Regions from separate parts of the Variovorax sp. PBL-H6 genome, predicted to be linked through region 2. Evidence: predicted binding sites of a transcription regulator. Region 2 holds the regulator's gene; the other holds the start of a gene.

Region 1 (10,682 bases), 680 kb from region 2:
CAGGCCGATCGCCTGCGCAATGTGCCGAGCCACCTTGTGGTTGTCGCCGGTGATCATCTTCAGCTGTACGCCGCGCTGCGCCAGGTCCACGAGGGTCTGGCGCGCATCGTCCTTTGGCGGATCAAGGAACAGCAGGAAGCCCTCGAAGCACATCCCGGTTTCATCGATGCGCGAATACGACGCGTTGCGCGGGTCCACCGCGCGGGAGGCCACGCCAAGCACGCGAAATCCCTGGGTGCTCCAGTCGTCGTAGCGCGCCTCGATCTGCGCTCGAGCCGCCGCATCCAGCAGGTTGACCGCCGTGCCGTCGCAGACCCGGTCGCACATCGCCACGACATTCGACAGCGCACCCTTGGTCACGAGGGTCCGCGCGCCGGTGGCGTCGGCTGCGACCACGGACAGTGATCTGCGAACGAAGTCATAGGGGATCTCATCCACCTTGCTCACCGCGGCCAGGTCCACGCCCGCCTTGTCGCCCGCGGAGCTCACGGCCTCGTCCAGCGGGTTTGCCATGCCGGTCTGGAATCGCGCGTTGATGCAGGCGAGGCGCAGTACCGCCGCGCTGGGGCGGCCGGCCAGGTCGGCCGCGGCATCGAGCTGCACGACCCCTGCCGTGAGCGTGCCGGTCTTGTCGGTGCACAGCACGTCCATGCTGCCCAGGTTCTCGATCGAAGCCAGGCGCCGCACGATCACGCCCAGGCGAGCCATCCGCTTGGCGCCGTGCGACAGGGCGACGCTGATGATGGCGGGGAGCAGTTCGGGCGCCAGTCCCACCGCGAGGGCGAGCGCGAACAGCAGCGACTCGACCGGGGGCTTGGCCAGGAAGATGTTGATCGCGAGGACGATCATCACCATCACCAGCATGATGCGCGTGAGCAGGTAGCCGAAGTGGTGGATTCCCCGCTCGAACTCGGTCAGCGCCGGGCGCAACGCCAGCTTCCCCGCGACCTGGCCGAAGACGGATCGCCTGCCCGTCGCTGCAACCAGCACTCGCGCCGTGCCGCTGCGAACACTGGTGCCCATGAAGACACAGTTGCTGCGCTCGGCCAGTCCCGCTGCCGGCGCCACAGCGCCGGGCATCTTCTCCACCGGGAAGGTCTCGCCGGTGAGGACCGCCTGGCTGACGAAGAAGTCATTGGCATCCAGCACCACGGCGTCGGCCGGCACCAGGCTGCCGGCCCTCAGTCGCACCACGTCCCCGGGAACCACCTCGGCAGATGGCAGCGTGAGCTCGATTCCGTCTCGCGTCACGAGGGCGCTGAGGGTGACCTGCGAGCGAAGCCGTTCGACGGCGTTGCTGGCAACGTACTCCTGCACGAATCCGAGTAACGTGCTGCCCAGGACGATCGCGAGCACGACGCCGGCATCGACCCATTCCGTGGCGAACAGGGAGACGACCGAGGCGACGATGAGGATCAGCACCAGCGGGCTCTTGAACTGCCTCGCGTAGAGGCCCATGGCGCCCGCAGGCCTTGTCGCGTCGATGGCGTTGGGTCCGTACTGCGCCAGGCGCACGGCCGCCTCTGTCGCGGTGAGGCCGCGGTCCGTCGCGCGCAACTGCGCCATCAGCTGCCGGGGCGGAAGGCTCCAGTAGTTCCCTGCGTGCAGATCAAGCCGATCGTCATGCGGTTCTCCTCGGAAGGTGCGTGGGGTGGATCGATGTCTCACAGTTCGCTGGCTGCTGGCCAGTAGAGGGTGGCCAATGCGGCTGCGACAAGCAACGCGGATTTCCGATTGTTCATGGTCGATGTCGAGCGGTGCTGCGTGGTGTCCGCCGCAGGTTCGCTCTCACATGGAGGCAAGGATGCTGAACGGGCATGGAGCTTCGTCTCACTTCCGCTCGGGTGGAGGCGACGCAGGACGGTCCGCCTCCCGGGAGCGCCGCGCAGCCTCCCTGGCAGCGCCGGCTGCGGAGCGTGTCGTTTCCTCTGCCTTCCTGAGCGCTTCACGGGTCGCCGCGGCTGCCTTTTCGGCAGCTTCCTTGTTCGATGACAGAGTCCGCTGGAAAGCGTCCTCCGCCTTGTCGAGCCCCTCACGAGCGGCGACCGCGGACTTCTTGCTCGCCTGCGCAGCGGCGTGAGCGGCATCGCGGCTCGCATCGACCGCCTTGCTTGCCGATGCAGAAGCCTTCTCCTCGAAGCGTCTCGCAGATTCCGCAGCCTTGCGCGCCGCTCGCCGGATGGCTTCGGCGAGAGCCTTCGAGACCTTGCCTGCGGTGGCTTCGCTTCTCTGCAATGCTGCCTTGGCATCGTCGGCTGCCTTGCGTGCGGCGGCATCCGCTTCGCGCGCAGCCTTGTTCGCGGCGTCCCTGGACTTCTGGACAGGACCGGGCGGAGCGCTCAGCTGTCCGGGTTGGGTGTAGTCCGCTGCAAAGCTCGCTGAGCTGAACGCCATTGAGAGCAGGACCAGCAGGGTGGTGGGCTTCATATGCGTACCTTCGATGACGTGGGTAGGGGTGCTCAGCATGCGATGAATCGAAGTGGCAGGGTTTGCGCCAACGCAAATGTGAACGACCCGGGCGCTGACATGGACAGATGAGCGCCATTGAAGCCTGGCACTCGGCCTGCGACATGGCCCAGGGTTTTGGCTAGTGCGCCATGAGCACCGGTACGCGCATCGAATCGAGAACGATCCGGGACGCGCCCCCAAGGACGAGCTCGCGTGCCCGGGTATGTCCGTAGCACCCCATCACGATCAAATCGGCGGCGGTCTCGGATGCCAGGGCGAGGATTTCCCGTCCGGCGCCACTGTCGTCGAGCCGCCGGTGCTCGTGAACGTGGTCGATCCCATGCAAGTGGAGGTAGGGGATCAGCTTCACGGGCGCCGGGAATCCTTCGTCGACGTTGTCGCTCGCGCAGACCAGATGGACCTTGCTCGCAGCGCGCAGAAGGGGCAGGGAAGCAGCCAAGGCACGGGCACATTCCGGCGTCGACTTCCACGCCACGAGGACCGTCTTTGGCTGTGGCGTTGCGGAACCTGCAAACGGGACGACAACCGCCGGGCGGCCACCATCGATGATCACTGCCTCTGCGAAGTCGCCCGGCACGTCGAAGGCGGCGGCATCCGCAGGATCGCGCTGGCCGAGCACCAGGAGATCGGCCGACATTGCACGACGTGCAAAGCTCGGGATGACCGGTTCTCCGCTCAGCTCCAGCCACTCGACCGAGACCTTTCCCCATGAGCGCGCTCGCTCGACGAGCTCGTGCGCGTGGGCGCGATGACCCGGGTCGATTCGTCCGGCCATGCGGCTGGCCAGGGAGTCCCCTTCGAGCGGGAGCAGCGGCAGGTACTGGGGTGTCACCGCGAACAGGGCGGTGAGGACCGCATCATGCAGTTGTGCCAGTTGATGCCCTAAATGCAGCCTCGCCTCGGCATGCGTGCTGCCGTCGAGGTGCACCAGGATCGAACGGATGGACATCGAAGGATCAGGCATGGTGGAAGGGAGTTGAACATCTTTTACTTTAGAACCGGTCACTGCCGTCGCATTGCGCTGGATCAATCGGCGCGTGCATGTCCGGCTTGACATGCATCAAGGCGGACCGCGCCGCCAGTGCCAAGCTCACCCCCAACGAAGGAGAAACCCATGCGCATCGAATTTCTGGGCGGTACGGACACGGTCACCGGATCGAAATACCTGCTGGAGCACGACGGGCGCCGGCTGATGGTCGACTGCGGCCTGTTCCAAGGCCTGAAGCAGCTGCGGCTGCGAAACTGGGACGCCTTTCCCATCGACGCCTCCAAGATCGATGCGGTGCTGCTCACCCATGCGCACATGGATCACAGCGGATTCGTGCCACGCCTGGTCAAGCTCGGTTTCAAGGGGCCGGTCTTCTGCACCCAGGCCACGCTGGAGCTGTGCGAACTCCTGTTGCCGGATTCGGGCCGGCTGCAGGAGGAGGGGGCCGATTTCGCGAACCGGCACGGGCATTCGAAGCACAAGCCCGCGCTGCCGCTCTACACGGAGCAGGATGCCCGCGCGGCGTTGAAGCGCTTCGAGCCCATTTCATTTGACCAGGAGCATTCGCCATGGCCGGGCTGGTCTTGGCGATTGAAGCGCGCGGGCCACATCCTGGGCGCGGCCAGCGTGCGCGTCGCCTGGACGGGCGGCAGCATTCTCTTCTCGGGCGATCTCGGACGCAGCGACGACCTGATGATGCGCCCTCCGGAAGCTCCCGAACCGGCGGACTATGTGGTTGTGGAGTCCACTTACGGCGACCGTCGGCACCGAGAGGCCGACACCCTCGTGGCACTGGCCGAGGTGATCAACAGGACTGCGGCGCGGGGCGGCGTCGTCGTCATCCCATCCTTCGCCGTGGGGCGTGCGCAAACCCTGTTGCACTGCATTCAGCAGCTCAAGAAGGCGCACCGCATTCCGGACATGCCGGTCTATCTGAACAGCCCGATGGCGGCCGACGTCACGCAGATCTTTCGGCATCACCTGGATGAGCACCGGCTCAGCGCCGAGCAATGCGCGCTCATGAGCAAGGAGGTCACCATCGTCAACAGCGTCGAGGATTCGAAGCGGCTCAACAACTTGAGCTATCCCTCGATCATCGTGTCCGCCAGCGGCATGGCGACCGGCGGCCGCGTGCTGCATCACCTGAAGACCTATGCGCCGATAGCAAGGAACACGATCCTGTTCGCCGGCTTCCAGGCAGCCGGTACGCGCGGCGCGGCGCTGCTCGGCGGCGCGGAGGCCATCAAGATCCACGGCGCCTACGTGCCGGTCCGCGCCGAGGTGGCCAACCTCGACACTCTGTCGGCCCATGCCGACCGTGATCAGCTGCTCGCCTGGATTGGCGCGCTGCCGCAGCCCCGGCAGGTGTTTGTCACCCATGGCGAGCCGGTGGCAGCCGATGCTCTGCGGCTGGCCATCGAGGAGCGCCATGGCTGGCCGACGAGCGTGCCGATCTATCGGGAAGGCCGGGCGCTTTGAAGGACGGATCTCGCGTGGTCGCCAATCGCCTGCGGGCCCGACGCGCCGGCATCGACACCTACCAGCAGCCGGTGGTCTACATGCGCAGCGATTGCGATGTCTGCCGGGCCGAAGGATTCCAGTCGCAAGCGCAGGTCGAGGTGCTCGCCGGCGCCCGCCACCTGCTTGCGATCCTCCATCATGTCACCGACGAGTGGCTGCGGCATGACGAGATCGCCCTGTCGGAGGCCGCCTGGACGCTGCTAGGGGCTGCCAGCGGGGACGAGGTGGAGGTCCGCCATCCACCGCTGCAGGATTCGCTGGCGCACCTGCGCGCCAAGGTCCATGGCGTGAAGTTCGACTACGGGGCGCTGCGCCCGCTGATGGAAGACGTGAGCCTTGGCCGGCTCGCCGACATTCATCTTGCCTCCTTCGTGACCATCTGCGCTGGCGGGGGGCTCGACTTCGACGAGACGGTGGCATTGACGCGGGCGATGGTCGACATCGGCGAGCGCCTCGACTGGGGGGTATCGCCCGTCATGGACAAGCATTGCATCGGCGGACTGCCGGGGAACCGGACCACATTGCTGGTGGTACCCATCGTCGCCGCATGTGGCGTAACGATGCCGAAGACTTCCTCGCGTGCGATCACTTCGGCGGCTGGCACGGCCGACGCAATGGAGACACTCGCACCAGTCGAACTGGACGTGGCTTCGATGCGCCGCGTCGTGGAACGCGAGGGAGGCTGTATCGCGTGGGGCGGCACTGCGCGCATCAGTCCCGCCGACGACATGCTCATACGCGTGGAGCGCCCGCTGAACCTCGACAGCGAAGGCTTGTTGGTGGCGTCGATTCTGTCGAAGAAGATCGCGGCGGGTTCGCAGCGTGTGCTGATCGACCTCCCGGTCGGACCCCTGACCAAGTTGCGCAGCGTGGAGGCAGCCGGACTGCTTTCGCGCAGCATGGTGTCCGTAGGTGCGGCGCTCGGTCTCCAGGTGCGGATCCAGCTCACCGACGGCACCCAACCGGTGGGACGCGGTATCGGTCCGGCCTTGGAAGCCATGGACGTCATGGCCGTGCTCGAGCGCCGCGCCGATGCGCCGTCGGACCTGCGCGAACGTGCACTGCTGCTCGCCGGAGGCATCCTGGAAATGGCGGGCCGGAGCGAAGCGGGCTCAGGTGTGCGCATGGCTCGGGCGGTGCTGGACGACGGGCGAGCACTCGCCAAGTTCATCGCGATCTGCGAGGCACAGGGCGGCATGCGCGTGCCTCCCGGGTCGGCGCATTCTCACGAGGTGTGTGCGCCGGTGGGCGGCCTGGTGTCGGCCATCGACACCCGGCTCCTGACGCGCGCGGCAAAACTGGCCGGCGCGCCGCGCGATCCGGCGGCGGGGGCGACGATGCATGTTCGCTTGCAGGACCGGGTGGATCTCGGACAACCCTTGTTCGCCTTGCACGCCGAGAGCCTGGGCGCGCTGCAATACGCCTTGAGCTTCGTTCGATCGCAGTTGCCGATCGTGCACATCGATGCACGGCAATGACCCATGCGCTGCGTCAGAGGGGCTGCCGAGCGTGATCGAGAACAATGCCTCAAGCCATCATGGGGGAGTGCATGCGTCGTCGCTCGGCTGCATGAGCCGCTTCGGCGCCATTGAGCGCGGCGCCGAAGAACTGGATTCGGCCGGTACATGTCCCGTCCTCGATCTCTCGCGCGGTGAATGTCGTACTGATGATGGGCGCTTCGCCGACGAGATCGGCCATCTCGGCGGCCGCCGAAAAATCTCCGGTACGTCCGGCGACCGAGATCGTCGCGACATCGGGTAGATGGTCCCTCCGTCTCGCAATGAAGCTGCGCATCGGCCCGGCCAATCGACCGAGCCAGATCGGCGACACCAGGACGACTGCGTCGAAGTTTCTTGGGAACGGTCCGTCATAGTGGATGGCGGGACGCCGTCGCAAGAGCGAATCCAGCACGCATCGCCAGATGCCAAGGATGCCCCGGCGCGGGCGTTCTTCGACGATCTCGGCAAGCTGCCACCCCAATTGGCTGCAGAGCTGCTCCGAAAGCCGACGAGAGGTGCCGGTGTGCGAATAGACGACCACGAGGACTTTGCTCATCGGAACCTCCTACAGTGCGACTCGCTTGTTGAAACGCTTTGGCTCGCCCGTCAGTCTCGGGTCAACCAGAGGATCAACACCTTGAATCCGAGCCAGAGCACCGCGGCGCCGAGCAGCGCAAGCGATGCGACGATGATCCGCAGTCTCTGCATCGCGCCCTCACGTATTCGACGGACAAGTGCTGACGCCGAAGAGCTTGTAGGCGGGGCAATTGCCGAGGGCCCCGGTCAGCAAGGGAATCACGCCGAGATAGCCCCATGCGCCAATCACACTCGCGAGTGCCAGCACGACGAGCGCGGCGCCCGCGGCGACCCGAATGACCCTGTCGACGGTTCCAATGTTTCGAATCATGATGAGGTCCTTGCAGCAGTGAATGCCCGATGGTGCTTTCTGGCGGGTGTGGTGCCATTGCGCCAGATCAAGCTTTGGTGCCGTCTTGCAATGATTCGATTCGGCGTGCAGGAAAGCTTGATACAGCTCAACCGTCCCTGCAGGTGCGGTCCCTAGCATGTCTTCACGCTTCAGGAGAAACCCACATGGCTCGCGAACTGATCCTTGCAGGCGCCACGGCAACCCTATTGCTCGGTGCATGCCTGTCGCTCCCGGTCCTGGCTCAGTCTCGTGGCGAACTGCTGTATTCCACCCACTGCATCGCATGCCATACCGAGCAGGTTCATTGGCGAGAGCGAAAGCTCGTCACCGACTGGACCAGCCTCAGGGCTCAAGTCTGGCGCTGGCAGGCAGACGCAGCGCTCGGTTGGAACGATGATGACGTGGCCGAAGTGGCCAGGTATCTCAACGAGGAGTTCTACCGGCTGCCGAGTGCAACCGTGCCGGCAAGCCTGGGCGGATTCGCCTCTCGCTGGGAAGGCCCGGGCCGACGCGAGATGCCGCTTGGCGAAAGCCACCGGCCGTCTCCTTCAAGGAAAGCAGGCCCGTAGAGGATCGCCTGATCGAACGATGGTTTGATCTCCGTCAGATGGTGCAGGCGCTCGTCGGCGCAGACTCGTGACGTCGCCGGGATATCTCCTGCATGCCCGGGAAACCGGAGTCATTTATGCGCCAAGACAAACTCACCACCAAATTCCAGGAAGCCCTCGCCGATGCGCAGTCGCTCGCGCTGGGCAACGACAACGCCTACATCGAGCCGGTCCACCTGCTGGTGGCCATGCTGCGCCAGGGCGAGGGGCCGCGCGCCCTGCTGGAGCGTGCGGGCGCCAACGTGCCGGGCCTGCTCAATGCGGCCGAGGCGGCGATCAAGCGGCTGCCGCAGGTGCAGGGCCACGACCAGGTCCAGGTCGGACCCGAGCTGGGCAAGCTGCTGCAGGCCACCGAGAAGGAGGCCATCAAGCGCAACGACCAGTTCATCGCCGGCGAGCTCTTCCTGCTTGCCCTGGCCGACAGCAAGGCCGACATCGGCAACCTCGCGCGCAGCCATGGCGTGACGCGCAAGTCCGTCGAAGCCGCCATCGACGCGGTGCGCGGCGGCCAGGGCGTCAACAGCCCCGAGGCCGAAGGCCAGCGCGAATCCCTCAGGAAATACACCCTCGACCTCACCGAGCGTGCCCGCCTGGGCAAGCTCGACCCCGTGATCGGGCGCGACGAGGAGATCCGCCGCGCCATCCAGGTGCTGCAGCGCCGCACCAAGAACAACCCCGTGCTCATCGGCGAACCCGGTGTCGGCAAGACCGCCATCGTCGAAGGCCTCGCCCAGCGCATCGTCGCCGGCGAGGTCCCCGAGTCCCTCAAGGGCAAGCGCGTGCTCTCCCTCGACATGGCCGCCCTGCTCGCCGGTGCCAAGTACCGCGGCGAATTCGAGGAGCGCCTCAAGAGCGTGCTCAACGAACTCGCCAAGGACGAGGGCCAGACCATCGTCTTCATCGACGAGCTGCACACCATGGTCGGCGCCGGCAAGGCCGAGGGCGCCATGGACGCCGGCAACATGCTCAAGCCCGCGCTCGCGCGCGGCGAGCTGCACTGCGTGGGCGCCACCACCCTCGACGAGTACCGCAAGTACATCGAGAAGGACGCCGCCCTGGAGCGCCGCTTCCAGAAGATCCTGGTCGGCGAGCCCAGCGTCGAGGCCACCATCGCCATCCTGCGCGGCCTGCAGGAGAAGTACGAAGTGCATCACGGCGTCGACATCACCGACCCGGCCATCGTCGCTGCGGCCGAGCTCTCCGACCGCTACATCACCGACCGCTTCCTGCCTGACAAGGCGATCGACCTGATCGACGAGGCTGCCGCCAGGATCAAGATCGAGATGGACTCCAAGCCCGAGGTCATGGACCGCCTCGACCGCCGCCTGATCCAGCTGCAGATCGAGCGCGAGGCCGTGCGCCGCGAGAAGGACGAGGCCTCGCAGAAGCGCTTCGGCCTGATCGAGGAAGAGATCGCCCGGTTGCAGAAGGAGATCGCCGACTACGACGAGATCTGGCAGGCCGAGAAAGCGCAGGCCCAGGGCAGCGCGCATGTGCGCGAGGAGATCGACAAGATCAAGTTCCAGATTGCCGAGTTCACCAGCAAGGGCGACTTCAACAAGGTGGCCGAGCTGCAGTACGGCAAGCTGCCGGGCCTGGAGAAGCGCCTGAAGGAAGCGCAGGACACCGAGGCCACCAAGGGCAAGTCCAGCGCGCCCACGCTGCTGCGCACGCAGGTTGGCGCCGAAGAGATCGCCGAGGTGGTGGCGCGCGCCACCGGCATCCCGGTCTCCAAGCTCATGCAGGGCGAACGCGACAAGCTGCTGCAGATGGAAGACAAGCTGCACGAGCGCGTGGTCGGCCAGGACGAGGCCATCGGCGCGGTCGCCAACGCGATCCGCCGCTCGCGCTCGGGCCTGTCGGACCCGAACCGCCCCACGGGCTCGTTCCTCTTCCTCGGCCCCACCGGCGTGGGCAAGACCGAGCTGTGCAAGGCGCTCGCGGGCTTCTTGTTCGACAGCGAGGACCACCTGATCCGCGTCGACATGAGCGAGTTCATGGAGAAGCATTCGGTCGCGCGCCTGATCGGTGCGCCGCCGGGCTACGTCGGCTACGAGGAGGGCGGCCACCTGACCGAAGCGGTGCGCCGCAAGCCCTACAGCGTGCTGCTGCTCGACGAGGTCGAGAAGGCGCATCCGGACGTGTTCAACGTGCTGCTGCAGGTGCTCGACGATGGCCGCCTGACCGATGGCCAGGGCCGCACCGTGAACTTCAAGAACACGGTGATCGTGATGACCAGCAACATCGGCTCGCCCATCATCCAGTCGATGGTGGGGCGCCCGGCCGAGGAGATCAAGGATGCGGTGTGGGGCGAGCTGAAGAACTACTTCCGCCCCGAGTTCCTGAACCGCATCGACGAGACCGTGGTCTTCCATGCGCTGGACGCCAAGAACATCGAGGCGATCGCTGCCATCCAGCTCAAGGTGCTGCAGGAGCGCGTCGCGAAGATGGACCTTGCGCTCGAGGTCTCGCCGGCGGCGCTGGCGGAGATCGCCAAGGTGGGCTTCGACCCGGTGTTCGGCGCTCGGCCGCTCAAGCGGGCGATCCAGCATCGCATCGAGAACCCGCTGTCGAAGCTGCTGCTCGACGGCACCTTCGGGCCGAAGGACACGATCGTGGTTACGACCGACCCGATCCGGGCTCCCGGCAAGTTCATTTTCTCCACTGCT
Region 2 (10,682 bases):
GCTCTCGATCGTGCACTTCTGGGCGCTGATCTTCACCTACATGTGGGCCGGCCCGCACCACCTGCACTACACCGCGCTGCCGGACTGGACGCAGTCGATCGGCATGGTGTTCTCGCTGATCCTGCTGGCCCCGAGCTGGGGCGGGATGATCAACGGCGTGATGACGCTGTCGGGCGCCTGGCACAAGCTGCGCACCGACCCGATCCTTCGCTTCCTGATCGTGGCGCTCTCGTTCTACGGCATGGCGACTTTCGAGGGACCGATGATGTCGGTCAAGACGGTCAACGCGCTCTCGCACTACACCGACTGGACCGTGGGCCACGTGCATGCCGGCGCGCTCGGCTGGGTCGGGCTGATCTCGATGGGTTCGCTCTACTACCTGATCCCGCGCATGTACAGCCGCACCGAGATGCACAGCGTCAAGGCCATCGAGCTGCACTTCTGGATGTCCACCGTCGGCATCGTGCTCTACATCGCGGCCATGTGGATCGCCGGCGTGATGCAGGGCCTGATGTGGCGCTCCGTCAATGCCGACGGCACGCTCACCTACACCTTCGTCGAGGGCGTCAAGGCCACGTACCCGTACTACGTGGTGCGCATGCTCGGCGGCGTGCTCTACCTGGGCGGCATGCTGGTCATGGCATGGAACGTCTGGATGACCGTGCTCTCCGGCCGCTCGGCACGCTCCGCCATTCCGTTGCCCGCCATCGCTGCACACGCCTGAGGAAACCCATGAGCTCGAGCAATTCCCAGTCCGGCTTCTCGCACGAGAAGATCGAGACCAACAACTTCCTGATGGTCGTGCTGATCCTGCTGGTCGTCGCCATCGGCGGCCTGGTCGAGATCGTGCCGCTGTTCTTCCAGAAATCGACCACGCAGGCGGTGGCGGGCATGCAGCCGCCGACGCCGCTGCAGGTGCTGGGCCGCGACATCTACGTGCGCGAGGGCTGCTACAACTGTCACTCGCAGATGATCCGGCCGTTCCGCGCGGAAACGCTGCGCTATGGCCACTACTCGGTGGCGGGCGAGTTCGTGTACGACCACCCGTTCCAGTGGGGCAGCAAGCGCACCGGCCCCGACCTCCAGCGCGTGGGCGGCAAGTACAGCGACGAGTGGCATCGCATCCACCTGACCAATCCGCGCGACCTGGTGCCCGAATCGAACATGCCGGCCTACGCCTGGCTCGAGAAGGCGCCGCTCGATGGCGCCGAGGCCGAGACGCATATGCGCGCACTGCGACGCGTCGGCGTGCCTTTCACCGACGCTCAGATCGCCGCGGCGCCGGCCGAGGTCAAGGGCAGGAGCGAGATGGACGCGCTGGTCGCCTATCTCCAGTCGCTGGGCCTCGCGCTCAAGTAGGGAGCATGCAGATGGACATCACCACCTTGCGGATCGTGGCCACGCTGGCCTCCTTCGCCGCCTTCGTCGGCATTCTCGTGTGGACTTTTTCGCGCCGTCGCGCGAAGGCCTTCGAAGAAGCGGGCCGGCTCCTCCTCGAACAGGACTGAGAGACCTCCATGAGCGACTTTTTCAACGACTTCTGGTCGAACTACGTGGCCGTCGGCACGCTGGTCAGCATCGTGCTGTGCGGAGTGCTCCTGTGGCTGGTGGCCCGCGCCCCGACCACGAAGGGGGAGGGCAGCACCACGGGGCATGTGTGGGACGAGGACCTGCGCGAGGCCAACAATCCCATGCCGCGCTGGTGGGTGGGCCTTTTCGTCATCACCATCGTCTTCGGCCTGGCCTACCTGGTGGCCTACCCGGGGCTCGGGAGCTACAAGGGCGAGCTCGCGTGGAGCACCGAGAGCGAGTACACGAAGGACCAGGCCCGCGCCGCCCGCGAGCTCGAGCCGGTCTATGCCGCCTATATGGCGATGCCCGCCGAGCGCGTGTCCGGCGCGCCGGCGGCAATGGCGATCGGCGAGCGCCTCTTCCTCAACAACTGCGCACAGTGCCACGGCTCGGATGCGCGCGGCAGCAAAGGGTTTCCGAACCTGACCGACGGCGACTGGCTGCACGGGGGCACGCCCGAGAAGATCAAGGAATCGATCACCCACGGGCGAACCGGCGTCATGCCGCCGATGGCGGCCGTGGTGGGCACGCCCGAGGACGTCAAGAACGTTGCCAACTACGTGCTGAGCCTGTCGGGCAGCCCGCACGACTCGGTGCGTGCCGGCCTGGGCAAGCCCAAGTTCAGCGCCTGCGCGGCCTGCCACGGGGTCGGGGGAACCGGCAATCCGGCGCTGGGCGCGCCCAACCTGTCCGACCGGGTCTGGCTGCACGGCTACGGGCAGGAGGCGATCATCTCGATCATCAACACCGGCAGGACCAACCAGATGCCGGCGCAGCAGGGCCGGCTGACCGAGGCGCAGATCCATGTGCTGGCCTCCTACGTCTGGGGCCTGTCGAACAAGGCCGTGGTGGCTCCGTAGGCGCGCCATGCAGGAAACCGCTCCAGTACCCGTCCGGCCCGCGCGCAAGGTGATCCCGATCGCCGCGACGCAGGAGGGCGGCGGGCTTTTTGCCGCACACCAGAAGATCTACCCTCGCACGGTTCGCGGCATCTTCGCGCGATGGCGCTGGGCGGTGGTGTTCCTGACGCAGCTCGTCTTCTACGGCCTGCCGTGGCTCGAGTGGGGCCAGCGCCAGGCCGTGCTGTTCGACCTCGGGGCCCGGCGCTTCTACATCCTCGGCCTGGTGCTGTACCCACAGGACCTGATCTACCTCACCGGGCTGCTGGTGATCTCGGCACTCTCGCTGTTCCTCTTTACCGCGGTGGCGGGGCGGCTCTGGTGCGGCTATGCGTGTCCCCAGACGGTCTACACCGAGATCTTCATGTGGGTCGAGCACAAGATCGAGGGCAATCGCGTTGCGCGCATGCGGCTGGACGAGGGCGAGTTCTCGCTGGAGAAGCTGGTCAAGAAGTGGTTCAAGCACATCATCTGGCTCGGCATCGCGCTGTGGACCGGCTTCACCTTCGTCGGCTATTTCACGCCGATCCGCGAACTGGGCCTCGAGTTCCTGCAGACCCGCATGGGCTCGTGGGAGGTCTTCTGGGTCTTCTTCTACGGCTTTGCGACCTACGGGAATGCCGGCTTCATGCGCGAGCAGGTCTGCATGTACATGTGCCCCTATGCGCGCTTCCAGAGCGCCATGTTCGATCGCGACACGCTGATCGTGAGCTACGACGCCGCGCGCGGCGAGCCCCGCGGTTTGCGGGCGAAGGGCAGCGACGCGCGATCCCTCGGCGTCGGCGACTGCATCGACTGCACGCTGTGCGTGCAGGTCTGCCCGACCGGCATCGACATCCGCCAGGGGTTGCAGTACGAGTGCATCGGCTGCGGCCTGTGCGTGGACGCCTGCGACACCGTCATGGACAAGATGGCGAGCCCGCGTGGCCTGATCCGGTATGCGACGCAGAACGGGATGGCCGGCCGGTGGACGCGCGCCCAGGTGCTGCGCCGGGTCCTGCGCCCACGGGTGCTGATCTACGCCTCGGTGCTGATGGCATTGACCGTCGGGCTGCTCGCGAGCCTGGTCGTGCGCACGCCGCTGAAGGTCGACGTGGTGCGCGACCGCGCCTCGCTCGCACGCATCGTGGAGGGCGGGCAGCTCGAGAACGTCTACCGGCTGCAAATCATGAACGCGACCGAGCGGCCGCAGCGCTATCGGGTCGAGGCGCACGGCCTGGAGGGGCTGGGCGTGTCGCCGGCCGATCCGGTCGAAGTGGGACCCGCGCAGTCGCGCTGGGTCGCGGTGCGGCTGCAGCTGCCGTATGGCAGCGCGGCGGCCGGCTCCCACCCGGTGCACTTCGACGTGCGCTCGATGGACGGCAGCGCGCAGGTGTCGGAGAAGGCCGTCTTCCTGGTGCCCCGTTGAATGTTCCGCACGACCAGAATCCGAATCTCCAGGAGAGCTCGATGAACGACCACACGACGATTTCGCCAACTCCCGAGGCAGCCGCAGCCTGGTGGCGCTTTCCGCTGCTCTGGATGGTGATGGCGGGGCCAGCCATCGTCGTCGCCGCGAGCTTCCTCACACTCTGGCTCGCCGTGCGAACACCCGATCCGGTGATCGAGCCGGACTATTCCCGCCGCGGCATCGAGATCGACAGGGCCCCTGCCGACAAGAAGCTGCTGCCGGCGCTGGCCGGACGCAATCACGCGGCGACGCCGGACTCCGACGTGCCCGCGCCCCGGCGCTGAACATCATGAAGATGCAGAACTGGATGTCGATTCTCTGGCCCGCCTTCCTGCTGGCCTGCGCCACCGAGCTGCTGGTCTTCGCGCTGGTCGACCCGATCGATCTTCACTGGCGCGGCGAAGCCATCGGCCTGTCTCGCCAGGCGGTTTACACAGGCGGCTTCTTCGTCTTCTGGATGCTGGCGGCCGGCGCAAGTGCACTGACGCTGCTGCTGACGAGAGGGGCGAAGGAGATCAACAGCCAGGAGGGTTGACGATGCGCCGCAGCGCTTCCGGATCGACGATGCGCACCTTGCGCTGGTCGATCTCGACGATGCCGTCGGTCATGAACTTCGAAAGCGTGCGGCTCACCGTTTCGAGCGTGAGGCCCAGGTAGCTGCCGATCTCCTCGCGGGTCATGCGAAGGATGAACTCCGACTGCGAGAAGCCGCGCGCGTGCAGCCGCTGCACCAGGTTCAGCAGGAAGGCCGCAAGCCGCTCCTCGGCCCGCATGCTGCCCAGGAGCAGCATCACGCCGTGCTCGCGCACGATTTCACGGCTCATGATCTGGTGCACGTGGCGCTGCAGCGCCTTGACATCGCGCGACAGCGCCTCGAGGCGGTGAAAGGGCAGCACGCAGACCTCGGCGTCCTCGATCGCGACGGCGTCGCAGGTGTGCTGTTCGTTGACGATGCCGTCGAGTCCGATGATCTCGCCCGCCATCTGGAAGCCGGTGACCTGGTCGCGCCCGTCCTCGCTGGCCACGCGGGTCTTGAAGAAGCCGGAGCGAATCGCGTAGAGCGAAGTGAAGCGTTCGCCGTTGCGAAACAAGGTCTCGCGACGCCTCACCTTGCGTCGCGTGGAAACGAGCTCGTCGATGCGCTTCAGCTCATCCGGCTCCAGCCCGGCCGGCATGCAGAGCTCGCGCAGGGTGCAGCTCGAGCAGGAGACCTTGATGTTCTGGGCTTTCATGAAGGGCGATGAAGTTTTCGCCGATTCTGGGCTGCGGCGGGTGGTGCCGGGTTGATGCACATCAAGGGCCGCAGGCCGGCCTGCCGGCATAGTGATCCATTGCCCGCCCTGGCCGTCGCGATGAATTCATCTCTTGCCCTCGATCCTTGTACCGCCTCGTCGCCGGCGCTGCCGCGGCGCGGGCCGGCCTGAACATGCAGACGGCACTTGCAGGCACCGCACTCCTGATGGGATTGGCTGGAGGTCCGCATTGCGTGGCCATGTGCGGTGCGGCCTGCGCCGGCGTGATCCGGATCGTCCGCGCGCCTGAAGGCGGGGGCGTCGCGACGCTGCCGCGTGCAGGCGTGCGAGGGGCGTCCGCGCCATGGCTGTTCCATGCGGGTCGAATCGCCGGCTATGCGGCGGCCGGCGCGCTTGCCGCGGTCGCGGCGCAGGGCCTGGCCCTGGCGAGCGAGCAGGTGGCGGCGCTGCGCCCGCTCTGGGTGCTGCTGCATGTGTTCGTCCTGGCCTGGGGGTTGCTGTTGGCCGCGCTGGGTCGCCAGCCGCTGTGGGCGAGCCGCATCGGGCGCTCGCTCGCGATGCGTCTGCGGCCGGCATCGGGCTCGGCGCCCGGCCTGCTCGCCATCGGCGCCTTGTGGGTCTCCATGCCCTGCGGACTGCTCTACTCGGCACTGATGCTCGCAAGCCTGGCCAATGGCCCCTTGCAAGGCGCATGGGTGATGGCGCTCTTCGCCGCGGGCAGCGGCGTATCGCTGATGGCGGCGCCATGGCTGTGGCAGCACCTGGGCCGGGGCGCCGGGCTGCTGCGCGGCACATGGGGAACCCGTCTCGCCGGCACGCTGCTGGCGCTGATGTCCCTGCAGGCGCTGAGCATCGACCTGAGGCACCAGATCGAGCTCTGGTGCGGCTGAGGGCTCAGCCCTTGACGATCGTATCCAGCAGCACGGCCTGGATCACGCTGCGGTGATTTTCCGCACGCCGGGCCTCGTCGACAGGGCAGGCAGATGCCAGCAGCGACCAGTGCGGGGAGTGCGTGGCATCCACGAGGAAGGTCGCGTCGTCGCGCGTGGACTGTCCGCGGCCGGCGATCCGCACGTCGAACTCCGCCTCCCGGGCGGCTGCGACGAAGCGGCGGCCCCGCACGGTGGAGGGGTCGCCGAGGAACAGGATCGACGCCCCGGGCGGCGAGCGCTGCTCGCGCAGCGTCATCAGGTCCGCCACGACACGGGCGGGATGATCGTCCAGCGCCAGGCCACGGTAGACCGGCACGGCCGCGTCCTGCTCGACCTGGCGCGCCGCTGCGGGCGGCAGGTGCCCGCAGTCGACGGCGTCGTACATGCGGCCCAGCATGCGCGCCAGCACGCGGACGTCGTCGCGCGCGGGCGCTCCGGGGTCCGCGGGAGCGGTGAATCGAAGCTCTGCCACGCGGGCGCCCAGGTCCTGCGCTGCGCGCCGGAGCACAGGGACCTCCGCGCCCGAATCCGGCCCCAGCAGCAGCGCCAGGTTCTTGCCGCGCAGCGGGTGGCCGAGGGCGCCCGCACGGGCGCCCGCACGCAGGCGATCGACCGCAACGAAGGTCTCGAAAATGCTCTTGGCGAGCAACGGCTCGCGCAGCGGCGCCTGGACATGAGGATCAAAGAGGGCGGACTTCACAAAGGCAAAGGTAGGGCTTGCCGCCGCGCCGGGCTTGATGCCCGTCAATGTTTGTCGTCTTGGCAGGCGCTGATACCGATCTGACACACGGCGTTCACCCACTGTTACCGAGGCGGCCGTCGCATTGGCGCTCCGGTTGCAGTGCCTTTCTAAGCTTCGGTCATCGATCCGAGGAACATGCAATGACCCAAGCCATCTCGCCCCCAAAGTCCACCCCCTCCGGCGCCCAGCGCATCGCGAATGCCCTGGAGCTGCTGGAGAGCAACGTCGCCATCCACAGGCGCATCGTGCGAACGGGCGACTCGGTCTACCAGGTGGGGCAGCCGTTCGCCTGCCTCTACGTGATCAACTCCGGCTTCTTCAAGATGGTCAACCTCTCCGGCGAAGGGCGCGAGCAGGTGGTCGGGCTCCACTTCAAGGGCGACTGGCTGGGCCTGGACGGCATCGCCGCAGGGCGCTACGGCTGCGACGCGATCGCCATGGACACCGGCGAGGTCTGGGCGATCCGCTACGACGCCTTGCTCCAGGCTGCCCTTCGCACCCCGGCGTTGCTGACCGCGCTGCACGAGGCCATGAGCCGCGAGCTCACGCGCGATCACGAATCGCTTCTCTCGCTTTGCACCTTGCCCGCGGACGCGCGCGTTGCGGGCTTCCTGCGCTACTGGGCCGACGCGCTCGCGCAGCGCGGGTTGCGCACCGATCAGATCACGCTCCACATGACACGTGCCGAGATCGGCAACTACCTGGGGATGACGCTGGAGTCCGTGAGCCGTGCGTTTTCGCGACTGGCGCGCGGCGACGTGATCCGCTTCATGGAGAAGGGGCGGCGCGACATCCACATTCCGAAGGTGGAGGCGCTGACGAGCTTCATCCAGCACATCGCGGCGCCGATGGAAGCTGCGGCGATGCATTGAGACATGCCTCGGCCGGCGGACCGTTGCGCCCGCGGCGCGAGTAGGGCCACGCAATGCACAAGTCCGTGCACACTGCCGGGATGAAATCGCCAGATCCGGCTGCCGTCGCCGTGCATCGCAGGCTGGTCACGGCCTTGCGCGAACGCCTGGAATCGGACACGGGCCAGGCCGTCTCGCTCGTCGAGACGCACATTTCCTGGGTGCTGCTGACGGCGGAATATGCCTACAAGCTGAAGAAGCCGGTCTCGCTGGGCTTCGTCGACTTCGGCACGCTGGCGTCGCGCAAGCACTTCTGCGAGGAGGAGGTGCGGCTCAACCGCCGTCTCGCGCCGTCGCTGTATGTCGGCGTCGTGGCGGTGTGCGGCACGATCGAGGCGCCGCACATCGGCGACGACGACCACCCCATCGATTTCGCCGTCTGCATGCGGCGGTTTCCCGAAGATGCGCTGCTGCGCCGCCTGCTCCCGGCCGGGCAGCTGGAAGAGGGTCTGCTGGAGCAGTTCGCGCGGGAGCTCGCCATCTTTCATGAGGGTGCGCAGGTCGTCTCGCCGGCGTCGGCGTACGGCGGACCGGAGGAGGTGGCGCGCCCGGTGGTCGATGTGCTGGCGCGCCTGCGTGCCGTCGGCGATGCCCGGTATCCGAGGGGCCTGCAGGCGTGGGTCTTCAAGCAGAGGCGGGTGCTGCGCACCGCCTGGCTCGAGCGGCAGCGCCGTGGCGCGGTGCGCGAATGCCATGGCGATCTTCACCTCGCCAACGTGGTGCGGTTCGATGGCCGCCTGACCGCCTTCGACTGCATCGAGTTCGATCCGGCCTTGCGCTGGATCGACGTGATCAGCGACGTCGCTTTTCTCACGATGGACTTGAAAGCCCATGGCCGTCGGGATCTCGCGTTCCGCTTTCTCGACGCGTACCTGCAGTACACCGGCGACTATGCCGGCCTGCCGGTGCTCCGCTTCTACGAGGTGCATCGGGCACTGGTGCGCGCCCTGGTCGGCTGCCTGCGCGTGCAGGCCGGTGCCGGCCTCCCGCCCGACGAACCGGACTATCTGGCCTGTGCCTCACGGCTGGCGCAGGTTCCGGAGGGCGCGCCCCGTCTGCTGATCACCCACGGTCTGTCCGGCTCGGGCAAGTCGACCATCGCTGCGGCACTGGTGGCAGCTGCCGGCGCGATCCGCATCCGGTCGGACGTGGAGCGCAAGCGTCTCTTCGGGCTGAGTGCGCTGCAGCGATCGGCAGAGCATGCCGAGATTTACACGCCGGATGCCACGCGGCGCACCTTTGCCCGGCTGGCAGAGTGCGCGCGCACCGCCCTGCAGGCCGGCTATCCCGTGATCGTCGATGCCGCCTTCCTGCGGCGCGAGGAACGGCTGGCCTTCCGGGCACTGGCGACCGAACTGCGCGTGCCCTTCTCGATCCTGGACTGCCGCGCCGCCGAGGCGCAGCTGCGTCGGCGGGTGGCGGCGCGGGCGGCGGAGGGGCGCGATGCGTCCGAGGCCACCCTGGCGGTGCTGGAGCGGCAGCTGGCCGCCCACGAGCCGCTGGACCGGGAGGAGGGCGCCGTGGCCCTCGAAGTCGTCACGGAGGGGACCTTGGATGTGGCCGCGCTGTGCGCGCGCTGGCTCGCACGCGCGTACTGATCGGCTGGGCTTCAGCGCAGCAACGCCCACCAGTCCCTCATTCGAACGCTAGCGCGCCGGTTGGCAGGCTGACGCGCACCGATGCCGGCGCCGGTTCGGCCTTCGATTCGGCTTCCGGGGCGCGCACGAGCAGCACCGGCACCGACGCGTACCGCAGGATGTGCTCGGCGCTGCTGCCCATGACCACCCGGCCGACCCCGCGGCGGCCGTGCGTGCCGAGGACGATCAGGTCCGCGGGCCACTTGGCGGCTTCGGCGTTCACCTGTTCGTGAACCGAGCCGGAGAAGCTGTCGCACAGCACGGTCTCTGCCTCGATGCCCGCCGCCTGGGCGGTGGCCGCCGCTTCGGCGAGGGTGCTCCTGCCGTTCTCGCGAAGCACCTTCAGCCAGTCGCCGGCATACGCGGCGTAGGCATCCATCGACAGGGCGAACGACAGCTCGTCGATCACGTGGAACAGCCGCAACCGGCCTTGGGTCAGCTTCGCAAGGCGAAGCGCCTCCTCGAGCCCGCGCTTCGAAGTCGAACTGCCGTCGATGGGCACAAGAATCCGTTGGTACATGAGGAGCTCCTTCAGTGGTGGGACCGGAGGCGACCAGTGTCCGGACTCCGATTCAACGCACCTTGATCTGGCGCAAGGGAGATCGATGAGGGCACGGCGAACATCGGGCCATCCAACCCATTTCCATACGGACACATCATGAAAATTCTTCTTGCGGTGGATGGCAGCGACTACACGAGGCGCATGCTCTCTTTCCTGGCAACACACAAGGAGTGGCTCGGCGCGGGCCAGGCCTATACGGTGTTTCATGCGGTTCTGCCGGTGCCGCATCGGGCGGCGGCGTTCGCGGGACACGACATGGTCCGGGGCTATTACGACGACGAAGCACGCGCCGTGCTGGAGCCCATCCGGGCCTCGTTGTCGCAGCAGGACATCGATGCGGCCTATGTGCACAAGGTGGGGCATCCCGCCAACGAGATTGCCGAGTATGCGCAGGCGGGCAAGTTCGACCTGCTGATCATGGGCTCGCATGGAGCCGGCGCGCTGAAGAGCCTTGTGCTCGGCTCGGTCGCAACGAACGTGCTGGCACGGTGCACCGTGCCTGTGCTGCTGGTGCGCTGACATTCGCGCGCCACTTCAACGGGGGAATCGCATGACGCACACCACCACCAGAATCATTCGGGACGAACACGCGGCGCTTGCGGCCATGCTGCGTTCCATCGTGCTGCTGCTGGCGCAGCATCGGCGCCAAGGCACGATGCCCGATTTCGGCGCATTGCGGGCGATGCTGTTCTACGTGGATGAGTTTCCCGAGAAGCGGCACCAC

What was found. The regulator FNR, encoded in region 2, switches genes on or off when oxygen is low (the NO sensors DNR and NnrR bind a similar motif). The targets are predictions, from matches to a motif close to TTGATNNNNATCAA.
Region 1: the regulator FNR is predicted to act here: its motif matches at 7,999-8,012, upstream of clpB (ATP-dependent chaperone ClpB).

The regions. Positions count from the first base shown of each region.
Region 1 is NZ_LR594659.1:3,721,960-3,732,641, reverse strand. It holds gene mgtA (magnesium-translocating P-type ATPase) at 1-1,566, opposite strand, end outside; gene G3W89_RS17615 (hypothetical protein) at 1,831-2,466, opposite strand; gene G3W89_RS17610 (universal stress protein) at 2,588-3,499, opposite strand; gene G3W89_RS17605 (MBL fold metallo-hydrolase RNA specificity domain-containing protein) at 3,584-4,936, shown strand; gene G3W89_RS17600 (thymidine phosphorylase family protein) at 4,951-6,456, shown strand; gene G3W89_RS17595 (flavodoxin family protein) at 6,506-7,033, opposite strand; gene G3W89_RS33575 (YgaP family membrane protein) at 7,193-7,543, opposite strand; gene G3W89_RS17585 (hypothetical protein) at 7,570-7,974, shown strand; gene clpB (ATP-dependent chaperone ClpB) at 8,091-10,682, shown strand, end outside.
Region 2 is NZ_LR594659.1:3,042,655-3,053,336, forward strand. It holds gene ccoN (cytochrome-c oxidase, cbb3-type subunit I) at 1-724, shown strand, start outside; gene ccoO (cytochrome-c oxidase, cbb3-type subunit II) at 733-1,359, shown strand; gene G3W89_RS14260 (cbb3-type cytochrome oxidase subunit 3) at 1,371-1,508, shown strand; gene ccoP (cytochrome-c oxidase, cbb3-type subunit III) at 1,518-2,432, shown strand; gene ccoG (cytochrome c oxidase accessory protein CcoG) at 2,440-3,879, shown strand; gene G3W89_RS14275 (FixH family protein) at 3,921-4,205, shown strand; gene G3W89_RS14280 (hypothetical protein) at 4,211-4,456, shown strand; gene fnr (fumarate/nitrate reduction transcriptional regulator Fnr) at 4,437-5,153, opposite strand; gene G3W89_RS14290 (sulfite exporter TauE/SafE family protein) at 5,300-6,064, shown strand; gene G3W89_RS14295 (hypothetical protein) at 6,069-6,854, opposite strand; gene G3W89_RS14300 (Crp/Fnr family transcriptional regulator) at 6,989-7,720, shown strand; gene G3W89_RS14305 (bifunctional aminoglycoside phosphotransferase/ATP-binding protein) at 7,801-9,357, shown strand; gene G3W89_RS14310 (universal stress protein) at 9,395-9,916, opposite strand; gene G3W89_RS14315 (universal stress protein) at 10,055-10,477, shown strand; gene G3W89_RS14320 (hemerythrin domain-containing protein) at 10,509-10,682, shown strand, end outside.